3 regions of the Variovorax sp. AC103 genome follow, and region 3 is predicted to be linked to each of the others. Evidence: riboswitches for the same ligand, from Rfam matches in the RefSeq annotation. Region 3 holds a riboswitch; each other region holds the start of a gene.

Region 1 (4,203 bases), on a different contig from region 3:
CGACCGGGCCGTGCACATGGCCATCGCGCGCCGACACGGTGTGCCGGCCGCCGCGCGCATCGACGATGCGCCAGACCGGCCCGGCGTCGATGCCGCCCTGCATCTCCAGCCCCATGCGCCGCGGGGGCTGCGCGCGCACGTCCTGCGGCAGCGCCTGCAGCGCTGCTGCGGGCGATACCTGCGCCTGCCCGAAGCGCAACGGTGCGAGCCCTGCCAGCCGTTCCTGGTCCGTAAGGCTGGGGTACCCCACGTACATCATCACCACGCCCGAGGCGAACCACATGACGAACAGCAGGCAGCCGCCGATGCCCAGCCACCGGTGCGTCCAGTAGAGCCAGTGCCGCACGCGCGGCCAGGCGCGGCGCCATGCGGAGGTCATGCCGGAATTCATGCCGGATTTCAGAAGTCGACCAGCGCCGACAGCTCGAACGAGCGCGGCCGGCCCAGCAGCCACTGGTTGCCGCCGTTCGAGAACGACACCGGGTACTTGCGGTCAGCAAGGTTGTAGGCCCGCAGCGCCAGCTTGAGCGACGGGTTCGCCTGCCAGCTCACCGAGGCGTCGGCCACGGTGTACGAACCGATCCTGCGCGTGTTGGCCGCATCGACCTGGCGCGGGCCGACGTAGCGCACGCCGAAGGCGGCCTCCCACTGCGGCAGGAAGCGCCAGCCGAGCCACAGGTTGGCCGCCTCTTCGGGCACGCCGTTGGGCGTGTTGCCCGCGCGCGAGACCAGGCGGCCGTTCACGACCTCGTTGAAGTCCTCGTAGCGCGCGCGCAGCTTGGCCATGTTGGCTTCGAGCCGCAGCGTGGAGGTGAGCGCCAGGTCGAGCGTGGCTTCCAGGCCCTCGGACGACTGCTTGCCGACCTGCTGCGTCTTGTTCGGGTCGTTGGCGTCGCGCGAGAGCAGCTTGTTCTTCTCGATGCGGTAGGCCGCCACGGTCCATGCGCCGCGGCTGTCGGACAGCTGGCGCTTGTAGCCGACCTCCACCTGCCTGCCGGTGCTCAGCTCGAACGGAACCTGCGCGGCCGAAGTGCTGATCAGCGAGGTCAGCGGGTCGGCCGCGCGCGCCACCTGCGCGTAGTACGACTGCGACGCATCGGGCGCGTACACCACGCCGAGGCGGCCGGTGGCGTACTCGAAGGTCTTGCCCAGGTTGTTGGCGGCGTTCTGCAGGTCGGTGCGCGCGACCTTGGCGTGGTCCCAGCGCAGGCTGCCCACCACCGACCATTGCTCGTCGAAGGCCAGCTTGTCTTCGGTGAAGAAGGCGTAGGTGTCGGTCTTGGTCTTGTAGCGCGGCGTGTAGGCCACGGGCGAGGCGTAGTAGCCGGGGTTGAACACGAACGGGTCGATCACCGAGCGCCCGCCGTAAGGCGAGTCGTTGCTGTGCTGGAAGTCGATGCGGTTCACGTCGAAGCCCGCCAGCACCTGGTTGGCCAGCCCGAACACGCTGTGCTTGAAGGTCGCGTCGGTGCGGTTGCCGATCTGCTCCTGGTCGTGGCCGATCTCCAGGTAGTCGCCGCGCGTCACGCGGCGCGTGGTGGCGTTGAAGGTGTAGGTCTCGCTGTTGCGCCAGTGGCGCTTGCTCTCCAGGCGGTAGAGCTGGTTGCGCACGGTGACGGCGCCGTTCGGCGTCCACTGCGCGTCGAGCCGGGTCCACTTGTCGCGGTACTTGATTTCGGCGTCGTCCAGGTTGTAGTTCTGGCGCAGGGTCTGGCTGTTCAGGCGCCCGTCGATCAGCGGCACGCCGTAGTAGCGCTGCGGGGTCTGTCGGCCTTCGTCGTGCGAGAGCGTGAACTGCAGCTGCGGCGACACGTCCAGCCGCACGGCCGCGCCCACGGCCAGGCTCTCGGCCTCGCCGCGCTGCATGAAGCCGTCGGTGGTGCGGTGGCTGATGTCGAAGCGGTACGACAGCTTGTCGTTGATGGCTCCCCCGCTGCCGAAGGCCGCCTGGCGGGTGGCGTCGGAGCCCAGCGTGAGCAGCGCCTCGTTCCGGATGGGCCCGCGCGTGGGCTTCTTGGGCACCACGTTGATGGCGCCGCCGATGGCGCCTTCGCCGTACATCACCGAGGCCGCGCCTCGCAGCACTTCGATGCGGTCGACCGACCAGGTGTCGAACGGAAAGGTGACGGTGCCGGCGCCCGCATACAGGCGCGTGCCGTCGAACAGCTGCATCACCGAGCCGTGGCCCGTGAAGCCGCGCGCCGCCATCGCGGTGCCGCCGTTGCCGGGTCCGGGCGAGCCGGTGATGCCCGTGGCACGGGTGGCCGCGTCGACGACCGACACGTCGCCGCGCGCGCGGATGGTGTCGCCCGTCAGCACCTCGATGCTGGCCGGCGTTTCCAGCGGCGTGAGCCCGAGCCGGCTGCCGGTGGACGTGGGCTCGTCGATGGCCAGCGGGGATTGCCGGTCGGCCTCGATCCGTACCGGGTTCAGGGATGGGCTCTGGCTGGCGTCGGCCGATTCAGCCGGCTGCGCAAGGGAAACGCAAGGCCCGAAGGCCAGGCCCAACCCCAGTGACAGACCTGACAGGCCTGAAAGACCCGACAGCCGCGCCCGACGAAACGGCACGCGCGTACCCATGCCCGGGCGACTTCGCGCCCGTGTTGCTCGACTCATTTAGCTTCTCCTCCGGCCTGCGTCCCCGCAGGCTCACGACCGATGAAGGACGCGACGGGAGAGGCGAAAGGGCTGCCACGGTGAGCGCAAGCGCGAAGCGGCAGGCCCGGACACGCACTCCCGCTGCGTCCGAAGGCGGTTGCGAAGGCCGGTATCCGGGCTCGCGGAGCGCCGCTGTGTGCCGAATGGAGCACACGACGACAGAAACCCTCGCCTTCCCACGCCGAAGCGCAGTGACTGCCGAGCCTTCAAGAAAGAGGCTCGCGCGTGAGGATTTCCAGATCCGCTGACCGTTGCGGGGGCAGCGCAGGCTTTGACGCGTCTTCAACGACGCGGCGCACCTGCTTCCCGTTTAACCCCAGGGCCATGCGACATGGACCCGGGGCACCTTCGAACCGTGGTTGGGTGCAGTTATAAAAAGTTAACGCACCGAACCGGCGGGATTATAGGGAGCCGGGCGTGCCGTCGGGCCCGAACAGCCGCCGCATCATGGCCACGCCGGCCGCCAGCGCGTTCGAGTAGCTCGGATACGGCCGGAGCGCCGCTTCGAGGGGCAGATACACATGGGTGCGCTCGCCCGGCGCGCCGGTCACCTCGGCGGGGTCGGCCGCTGCTTCCATCAGCAGCCAATAGAACTCGCCGACCTCCAGCTCGTGGATGGTGAGCGCGATGTTCCTGGGCGAGGGCATTGGGCGGTATGAAAAGGGGCTGAGTGTTGAATGCCTGGAGGACGCGAGCCGTTGACAGCTCCCGGGCTTCTCCTACAGAGCACACCGGTGGGTCGGCCTACTGTTTTACATGCAACCCGTCAGCGGGTCCTTGTTCTTTGCAAAACCTTCCCAGGAGGCGACATGAAACCCTTCAGCCTTGACCCGAGCATGCGGGCGACCATCGGCGGCGCGTTCTATCCCACGGGCTACTCGATGGTGATGTTCGCCAAGCTGGAAGACGCCAGCCGCGTCGGCCAGCAGCTGATCGACAACGGCATGAGCGGCGACGACATCTTCCTGCTGCCGCCGAAGGCCGTGCTGTCGCAGATCACGCCGACCGTCGAACTCGCCGACGACCCGTTGCCCTCCGCCGGCACCGAAGGCGCCACGGTGCGTGCGTATACCAAGCTTGCGCAGGAAGGCCATGCCGCGCTGCTGGTCAAGACCGACGACCGCGAAACCGCCGACAAGCTGATGGAGGCGGTGCGCACCGTGCCCTATGCCATGGCGCAGCGCTACCGCACCCTGGTCATCGAAGACCTCTGAACCCGGCGCGCGGGTGGGCGTGAGCCTCAGCCCGGCACGGCCATCGACACGGCGCGCTGGACCACGTCACGGGCCATGGCCTGTGCCAGTTCGTGTTCGCCGAGGAACACGGTGGCCGAGGTTTCCTGCGTGAGCAGGCGTGCCTCCTGCTCGTTGTGACTGCGGATCACGGTCTGGATCGTGGGGTTGAGCGTGCGCGCGGTTTCCATCATCTGGCGCACGTTGATGGCGTCGGGCGTGGCCACCACCAGCACCCGGGCGCGCGCAATGTGCGCCTGGATCAGCACCGCCGGATCGGCCGCATCGCCCCACACGGCCGGGGTGCCGGCCT
Region 2 (4,203 bases), on a different contig from region 3:
ACAACACCTACGGCGGCCGGGTGGTCACCAACCCGTCGGGCGGGTTGCTGTCGAAGGGGCACCCGCTAGGCGCCACCGGGTTGGCGCAGTGCACGGAGCTGGTCCAGCAGCTGCGCGGCACGGCCGACAAGCGCCAGGTCGAGGGTGCGCGGCTCGCGCTGCAGCACAACCTCGGGCTGGGCGGCGCGTGCGTGGTCACGCTGTACGAACGCGTGTGAAGGCCGCCCCATGATCGACAAGAAATGGATCGGCCACGAACTGCCGCCCTCGGTGCTGCCCATCGAGCGCACGCGGCTGCAGTTCTTCGCCAAGGCCATCGGCGAGACCGACCCCCTCTACACCGATGCCGCCGCTGCGCGCGACGCCGGCTACCCCGACCTGCCCGCGCCGCCCACGTTCCTGTTCGCGGCCGAGCTCGACTCGGGCGCGTCCGACCGGCTGCTCGCCGACCTGCAGATTCCGCTGTCGAAACTGCTGCACGGCGAGCAGAGCTTCAGCTACCACCGCCCGGCCTGCGTGGGCGACACGGTGACGGTGCGCTCCACCATCACCGACATCTACGACAAGAAGAACGGCGCGCTCGAATTCGTCGTGAAGACCTCGCGCGCCACCAACCAGCGCGACGAGCTGGTCGCCGAACTGCGCGCGGTGATCGTCTGCCGCCACTGAAGGAACACCGATGAAGGCCCTGACCCACGACGCCGTTCAAGTCGGCGACGAACTGCCCGCGCTGCAGCTGCCGCCGGTGAACCGCACCGCACTCGCGCTGTTCGCGGGTGCCTCGGGCGACCACAACCCGATTCACATCGACACCGACTTCGCGCGCAAGGCCGGCATGCCCGACGTGTTCGCGCAGGGCATGCTGGGCATGGCCTGGCTCGGCCGCCTGCTCACGCAATGGGCGCCGCAGTCGCAGCTGCGCCGCTTCGACGTGCGCTTCCAGGGCATCACGCACCTGGGCCACGCGGTGCGCTGCACCGGCCGCGTGGTCGAGAAGCTCGAGCACAACGGCGAGCCCTGCGTGCGCATCGAGGTGCTCAGCGCCAACCAGTACGGGCAGGCGCGCATCGCGGGCGAGGCGCTGGTGGCGCTGCGCTGACATCACTTCAGGAAAGACAAGAGACATGACACCCAAACTCGCCGGCAAGGTCGCCCTCATCACCGGCTCAGGCCGCGGCATCGGCCGCGCCATCGCGTTGAAGCTCGCCTCCGAAGGCGCGCGCATCGTCGTCAACGACCTCGATGCCGAGCCGGCCGAAGACACCGTGCAGGCCATTCGCGCGGCGGGCGGCGAGGCCGTGGCCTGCGTCGGCAGCGTGGCCGCGCCGGACTTCGCCGAGCGCTTCGTCGGCACGGCGGTGAGCGAATACAAGGGCCTGGACATCGTCGTCAACAACGCCGGCTACACCTGGGACAGCGTGGTGCAGAAGATGACCGACGAGCAGTGGTACGCGATGATCGACGTGCATCTCACGGCGCCCTTTCGCATCCTGCGCGCGGCGCAGCCGGTGATCCGTGCGCTGTCGAAGGCAGAGACCGAAGCAGGGCAACGCGTGGTGCGCAAGGTGGTCAACATCTCGTCGGTGGCCGGCCTCTTCGGCAACGCGGGGCAGGCCAACTATTCGACCGCCAAGGCCGGCATCGTCGGGCTCACGCAGACGCTGGCCAAGGAGTGGGGCCGCATGAACGTCACGGTCAATTGCGTGGCCTTCGGCTTCATCCAGACGCGGCTGACCGCGAGCACTGCGCAGGCCTCCACCGCGAACATCGAGGGCCGCGAGATCAAGGTCGGCATCAACCCCGGGCTGCTGGCGATGATGGAGCAGTCGATTCCGCTGGGACGCGGCGGCACGCCCGAAGAAGCGGCCGGCGCGGTGTACCTGCTGTGCGCGCCGGAGTCCGACTACGTGAGCGGCCAGACGCTGATGTGCACCGGCGGGCTCACCGGCATCTGAGCGCGCCGCCGGGCGGCGAGGGCAGGGCCTTGCGGGGCAAGTCGCCGCATGCGGCTGATACACTCCGCCCGCGTTGTCAGGTGTCCTGGCGCCCCGTGGAAACGGCGGGGCGGCCAGGGTGAAACGGGAAGTCGGTGCGCGGCGGTGGAGAACACCGCGCCATGCCGACGCTGCCCCCGCAACGGTAAGCGAGTCAGAAGCAAGACCCCGGGATCCGGTCCCACGCCACTGTGTCACGAACGGCACGGGAAGGCGGTCTTTGCAGGAGAGCCGATGGCCCTCCGCTCGCGAGCCCGGAGACCGGCCTGACGACCAGCGCATGACCTTGCGGTGGGCGAGGATCGGCGGGCGACGCATTGCGTCCGGCTCGATGCATCAGGTCATCCGCCAGAACAGCATTCGCTGACGCCTCCCGATTTCCCCCTCCCGCCGGGTCGTAACGACCATCAGTCGCGCGGCGGGCGCGGAGGAAACATCATGAACGAGCGAGCCATCGCTCCAAGCAGCGCTCCGCAGGGAGCGTGCACGCCGGGAACCGTCTGGTTCGTCGGCGCGGGTCCGGGTGACCCGGAACTCATCACCGTCAAGGGCCGAGGCCTGGTCGAACGCGCCGGGGCCATCCTGTTCGCGGGCTCGCTCGTGAGCGAAGCCGCCACGCGCTGGGCGCCGCCCGACTGCGCGATTGCCGACAGCAAGGACATGACGCTCGAGCAGATGTCCGCCTGGCTCATTGCGCAGGCCGCGCGGTGCCATACCGTGGTGCGCCTGCAGACCGGCGACCCGGGCCTGTACGGTGCGCTCATCGAGCTGGTGCAGCCGCTGGATGCGGCGGGCGTACCGATCGGCGTGGTGCCGGGCGTGTCTTCCGCCATGGCCTCTGCGGCGGCGGCGGTGGAGAGCCTCACGCTGCCCGAAGTCACGCAGACCGTGATCTTCACGCGCGTCGAGGGCCGCACGCCGATGCCCGAAGGCGAGTCGCTGGAGGCGCTGGCCGCGCACCACAGCACGCTGTGCATCTTCCTGAGCATCACGCTCATGGGCAAGGTCACGGCCGCGCTGACGGTCGCCGGCTGGTCGCCCGACGCCCCTGTGGTGGTGGTCCACAAGGCGAGCTGGCCGGGCGAGGAAAAGATCGTGCGCGGCACGGTCGCCACCATCCAGGCGCTGTGCCGCGAGGCCCGCATCGTGAGCCAGTCGATGATCATCGCGAGCCCCACGCTGGGCGCGCGGCAATGGACCACGCTGGCCAAATCCAAACTCTACGACGCGAGCTTCACGCACCGCTTCCGGCGCGCGAGCGTTCCCGTCCAGACCCTCCTGCAGGACACCCCATGAGCACCGAAACCATTCTTCTGGTGGGCCACGGCTCGCGCGAAAAATCCGGCAACGACGAGATCGAGGCCTTCGCGGCGCAGTGGCGCGAGCGGCAACCGGGCTGGCGCATCGAGGTCTGCTTCATCGAGTTCTCCGAAGTCACGATGAGCGAGGGGCTGCGCCGCGCGGCCGAGGGCGCGCAACGCGTGGTCGTGGTGCCGCTCATCCTCAATGCGGCGGGCCACGTGAAGATGGACATTCCGCAGGCCATCGACGGTGCGCGGCTCAAGTTCCCGATGGTGCAGTTCCTGTATGCGCCGCACCTCACGGCCTGCGACCCGATCCTGGCGATCCTGCGGCGCCGCCTGAAGGGCGCGATGCAGGCGCTCGACATGCCCGACCCGACCACCACCGGCGTGGTGATCCTGGGCCGGGGCTCGTCGGACCGGCAGGCCAACGGCGACATGGCGAAGATGGCGCGCTGGCTGCTGGAGGAGACCGACCACGAGCTGGTGGACCTTGCCTTCACGGGCATCACCTACCCGCGCCTGGAGAAGGCCGTGCAGCGCCAGAGCCTGCAGGGCATGAAGCAGGTGGTGGTGCTGCCCTACTACCTGTTCAACGGCACGCTGGTCGAGCGCATCGCGCGCCAGGTCGAGAACCTGAAGGCGCAGTACCCGACGATCCGCTTCGTCTCGACCCGGTACTTCGGCTTCGAGCCCGAGATCTTCGCGCTGCTGGAGCAGCGCGTGAACGACCTGCGGCGCGGCGCGCCGATCGCGCTCATGCCCTGCGACGGCTGCAAGTTCCGCGACTTCGCGGTGGAACACGGCCTGGGCGGCCACCACCATGACGATGCCGTGCCGCACAGCCATGGCGACGACCCTGCGCACGCGCACGCGCACGCGCACGCGCATCCGCATCCGCATCCGCA
Region 3 (4,203 bases):
TCATGGCTCGCTCAGGCGCACGTAGGTGGCCAGCAACGCGCTCTTGGCGGCCACGCCCAGCAGCACCGGGTTGGCGGTGCTTTCGATCACCGGCAGCCGTTCGCCCAGGTGGTCGAGAAAGCGCTGCAGCGCCTCGCCCAGCCCGGTGTCGGCGGTGATCGGCCGGATGGCTTGCGACAGCAGGGCGCCCGCGGTCGTCTCGGCGGGCGCAGTGCCCAGCGCCGCGAGCGGCACCACGCCGAGGTAGCGGTTGTCCGCATCGACCACGTACAGGTACTTCACCGGGTGCTGCAGGAAGATCCTGCTCATCGCCTCGCGGCCGGCGCCGGGGCCCACCACCGTTTCGGCCGGCTGCACCAGGTCGCGCATGTGCAGCCCGCGCAGGCGCAGCTGCGTGTCGCGCTGTTCGTTGCGCCGCAGCGTGATCTCGTACATGGAGCCCGCATTGGCCGAGCGCGCCACGAAATACGCGATGACGCTGGCGGCCATGAGCGGCAGCATGACCTGGTAGCTCAGCGTCATCTCGAAGATCATCAGGATCGCCATCAGCGGCGCCTGCGTGGCGCCCGCCAGGAACGCACCCATGCCGACGATGGCGTAGGCGAAGGGCGCCGACGTGGCCGCCGGCCACAGCGCCTGCACCCCCTGGCCGAACAGCGCACCGACCATGCAGCCGAAGAACAGCGCCGGCGTGAACACGCCGCCCACCGCGCCCGAGCCGGCGGTGGCCAGCGTGGCGGCTGCCTTGGCGAGCAGCACCAGGGCGATGAAAGTCCACGGCCACGGCGTGTGCAGCACCGCGTTGACCACGCTGTAGCCGTTGCCCCACACCTCGGGTACCGGCACCGAGATCGCGCCCATCAGCAGGCCGCCCAGCGCCAGCCGCCAGGGCAGCGCCAGCGGCAGCCGCGAGAACAGCGCCCGGCTGCCCTGCAGCGCGCGCAGGAAGCCGATGGCCGCGAAGCCCAGCAGCACGCCGAGAACGCAGAACAGCACGACCTCGGTGCCGTGGATCTCCGGGAACGCCGGCATCCGGTAGGGCGGCTGGTAGCCGGGCAGTGCCCGCATGGCGACGTTGGCGACCACCGAGGCGATGATGATCGGCCCCACGCTTTCCATCGCGATGGAGCCCAGCACGATCTCGGCGACGAAGAAAGCGCCCGCGATGGGCGCGTTGTAGGCCGCGGTCAGGCCTGCCGCCGCCCCGCAGGCCACCAGCAGCCGCAGCCGCTCTACCGGAAAGCGGAACACCCGGCCCAGCAGCGACGCCGCCAGCGCCGCGAGCTGCACCATCGAGCCTTCGCGCCCGATGGAGCCGCCGCTGCCGATGCTCACCAGCGACGACGCGCTGCGCACCAGCGTCTGCGCCACCGGAATGCGCCCGTCGCCCAGCACGATGGCTTCCATGTAGTCGGAGGTGGCGCTGCGCGAAGCGATGCGTCCGGCCCATACCAGCAGCAACCCCGCCACCAGCCCGCCGAGCGTGGGGCAGGCGACGCGCGCCCACCACGGCAGGCCTTTCGCCATGGGCACCAGCCCGTTGCCGGGGCCGAGCACCAGGTGCTCGAAGTGGTAGAGCGCCGCGCGGAAGAGTTCGGTCGCCAGCGTGCCGAGCAGCCCGGCCACGATGGCCCACAGCAGCATCGATTGCCAGCCGGAAACACCCAGCAGACGCTGCAGCGCCGAACGAAGATTCAGGAATACCGAGGCGGGCCGCATATGGCGACCGATGTTAGCGGTGGGCGCAACTTTCGACTTAAGGAAGAGCCCGCAGGGCCTAAAATGCCGCCCGTTGGTGCCTGCGGCCTGGTTCACATGCCGCGGTTCAACGGGAAGCAGGAGTGGAAGCCCCCCGACCTCGCGCAGGTCGGTCCAAGGCCGAAGCCGCCTGCGCTGCCCCCGCAACGGTCAAGCAGACGGCGCCGCAAGGCGCCAACCCCTTTCCATCCAAGCCACTGGGCGCCCTGAAACAGGTGCCTGGGAAGGCGGTGGGGGTTGTTCTGCCAGCCCGGATACCGGCCAACAAGGCGGCTGCCGCATGCGTGAACGATCCACGCAGGGGCAGCCATGGCGCCCATGGCGCCGGCGGGGAGGCCGGCGAGGGGTATAGACGTTCGTTCGGTCCATTCAATGATTTCCCACGTTTGCTTTTCCAGTGGCCGCGCGCCTGCGCGCCGTCTTCGTTTCGCCTGCCTGCAACTGCCTCTGGGCGTGGCGCTGGCGTCCGCCTTCGGCGGCCTCGCCCATGCCCAGGAAGCCCCGGCCCTGAGCGAAACGGTGGTCACGGCCAACCGCACGCCGCAGGCGCTGTCCGAACTGGTGGGCGACGTGTCCATCGTCGACCGCCAGGCCATCGAGCGCAGCGGCGCGACCGGCGTGGCCGACGTGCTCGCGCGCCTGCCCGGCATCGAGATCTCGCGCAACGGCGGCGTGGGCAATACCACCAGCCTGTTCATCCGCGCCGCCGAAACGCGCTTCACGGCCGTGTACCTCGATGGCGTGCGCATCGACTCGCAATCCACCGGCGGCGCCGGCTGGGAAGGCATTCCGCTGTCGCAGATCGACCGCATCGAAGTGCTGCGCGGCCCGGCCGCCGCGGTGTACGGCTCGGACGCGGTGGGCGGCGTGATCCAGCTCTTCACCCGGCGCGGCGAAGAGGGCGTGCGGCCCTACGCGGGCATCGGCTTCGGCAGCAAGGGGCTGCGCAAGATCGAAGGCGGCGTGAGCGGCAAGTCGGGCCTGCTCGACTACGCGTTCGGCGTGGAGCACGAGGAAAGCAAGGGCTTCAACGTGCAGCCGGTCGACAAGCGCACCCCCAGCAAGGACGGCTTCACCAGCCCCGACCGCGACGGCTACCGCAGCACCTCGGGCAACCTGAAACTGGGCCTGCAGATCACGCCCGACCAGCGCCTGGACGCCACGCTGCTCAGCAGCGACATCACGGCCGGCTACGACGCCACGGTGTCGTACCGCAGCCGGCTGCCCATCACCTTCGCCAACGACCAGGCGAACAACACGCTGCGCACTGCCGGGCTGACCTGGTCGGCCAAGTGGAACGACGTCTACAGCACCCGCGTGCAGGTGACCGACTCGCAAACCGTCTACAAGACGCAGCCGTCGTTCTACCGCACCGAAACCAAGCTGCGCGGCTACCTGTTCCAGAACGAGTTCCGCTTCGGCCCGCACCTGCTGAGCGCCACCTTCGAACGCCGCGAAGACGCGCTCGAAAACGCGCCCACCACCTCGTCCAAGCTGCTGTCGCGCGACCGCGCGCAGGACGCCATTTCGCTGGGCTACGGTTTCGTGCAAGGCCCGCACTCGCTGCAGCTGCACGTGCGCCACGACAAGGACAGCGAGTTCGGCGGCAAGACCACCGGCAGCGCGGCCTACGGCTTTGCCATCACGCCGGCGCTGCGCTTCACCGCCTCGGCCGGCACGGCGTTCCGCGTGCCCACGCTGTACCAGCGCTTCAGCGAGTACGGCCTGGCCACGCTCAAGCCCGAGTCCAGCCGCAACGTGGAGCTGGGCCTGCAGTACGCCGAAGACGGCACCCAGGCGGGCATCGTGGTCTACAACAACCGCGTGCAGAACCTGATCGTGTTCGACGGCACGGCCAAGGGCTGCGCCTCGTCGTTCGGTTGCTACGCCAGCACCGCGCGCGCCCGCTACCAGGGCGTGACGCTGTCGGGCAGCCAGCGTTTCGGCGACGTGACCCTGCGCGCCTCGCTCGACTACCAGGACCCGCGCGACCTCGCCACCGACCACCTGCTGGCTCGCCGTGCGCAGCGCCACGCCGTGCTGGGCGCCGACTGGCGCGTGGCCGGCTGGACGCTGGGCGCCGAGGTGCAGACCTCGAGCAAGCGCTATGACGACGCGGCCAACACCGTCAAGCTCGGCGGCTACACCTTGCTGAACCTGTCGGCCAGCACCAGGATCACGCGTGACCTGAACCTGGTGGCGCGCGTCGACAATGTGGGCAACAAGGACTACCAGTTCGCGCGGCTGTATGCCAATGCAGGCCGCACCGCGTACGTCGGCCTCAAGTGGACGCCTCAGTAAACCCCTCATCCCTGCCCACCGGCACCCCGGATGGCGCGCCGGCCCCGCGCGCCACCTGCGCCGCGGTGCTGGTGGCCGCGCCTGCCTCCGGGCAGGGCAAGACCACCGTCGCCGCCGCGCTCGCGCGGCTGCATGCGCGCCAGG

What was found. Region 3 has a riboswitch for cobalamin ahead of AC0IYU_RS18010 (TonB-dependent receptor domain-containing protein). Riboswitches for the same ligand answer to the same signal wherever they lie in the genome.
Region 1: linked by a shared signal. The riboswitch ahead of AC0IYU_RS06735 (TonB-dependent receptor) and the one ahead of AC0IYU_RS18010 (TonB-dependent receptor domain-containing protein) in region 3 are both predicted to bind cobalamin.
Region 2: linked by a shared signal. The riboswitch ahead of cobM (precorrin-4 C(11)-methyltransferase) and the one ahead of AC0IYU_RS18010 (TonB-dependent receptor domain-containing protein) in region 3 are both predicted to bind cobalamin.

The regions. Positions count from the first base shown of each region.
Region 1 covers NZ_CEEDFC010000004.1:24,769-28,971, reverse strand. The annotation lists gene AC0IYU_RS06740 (PepSY domain-containing protein) at 1-379, opposite strand, end outside; gene AC0IYU_RS06735 (TonB-dependent receptor) at 400-2,568, opposite strand; cobalamin riboswitch at 2,746-3,022, opposite strand; gene AC0IYU_RS06730 (hypothetical protein) at 3,060-3,305, opposite strand; gene AC0IYU_RS06725 (hypothetical protein) at 3,468-3,872, shown strand; gene AC0IYU_RS06720 (cation:proton antiporter domain-containing protein) at 3,899-4,203, opposite strand, start outside.
Region 2 covers NZ_CEEDFC010000009.1:51,595-55,797, reverse strand. The annotation lists gene AC0IYU_RS14905 (lipid-transfer protein) at 1-218, shown strand, start outside; gene AC0IYU_RS14900 (MaoC family dehydratase N-terminal domain-containing protein) at 229-669, shown strand; gene AC0IYU_RS14895 (MaoC family dehydratase) at 680-1,099, shown strand; gene AC0IYU_RS14890 (SDR family NAD(P)-dependent oxidoreductase) at 1,125-1,955, shown strand; cobalamin riboswitch at 2,017-2,278, shown strand; gene cobM (precorrin-4 C(11)-methyltransferase) at 2,433-3,290, shown strand; gene AC0IYU_RS14880 (sirohydrochlorin chelatase) at 3,287-4,203, shown strand, end outside.
Region 3 covers NZ_CEEDFC010000011.1:214,722-218,924, forward strand. The annotation lists gene AC0IYU_RS18005 (ClcB-like voltage-gated chloride channel protein) at 1-1,719, opposite strand; cobalamin riboswitch at 1,778-2,038, shown strand; gene AC0IYU_RS18010 (TonB-dependent receptor domain-containing protein) at 2,131-4,059, shown strand; gene AC0IYU_RS18015 (cobyrinate a,c-diamide synthase) at 4,071-4,203, shown strand, end outside.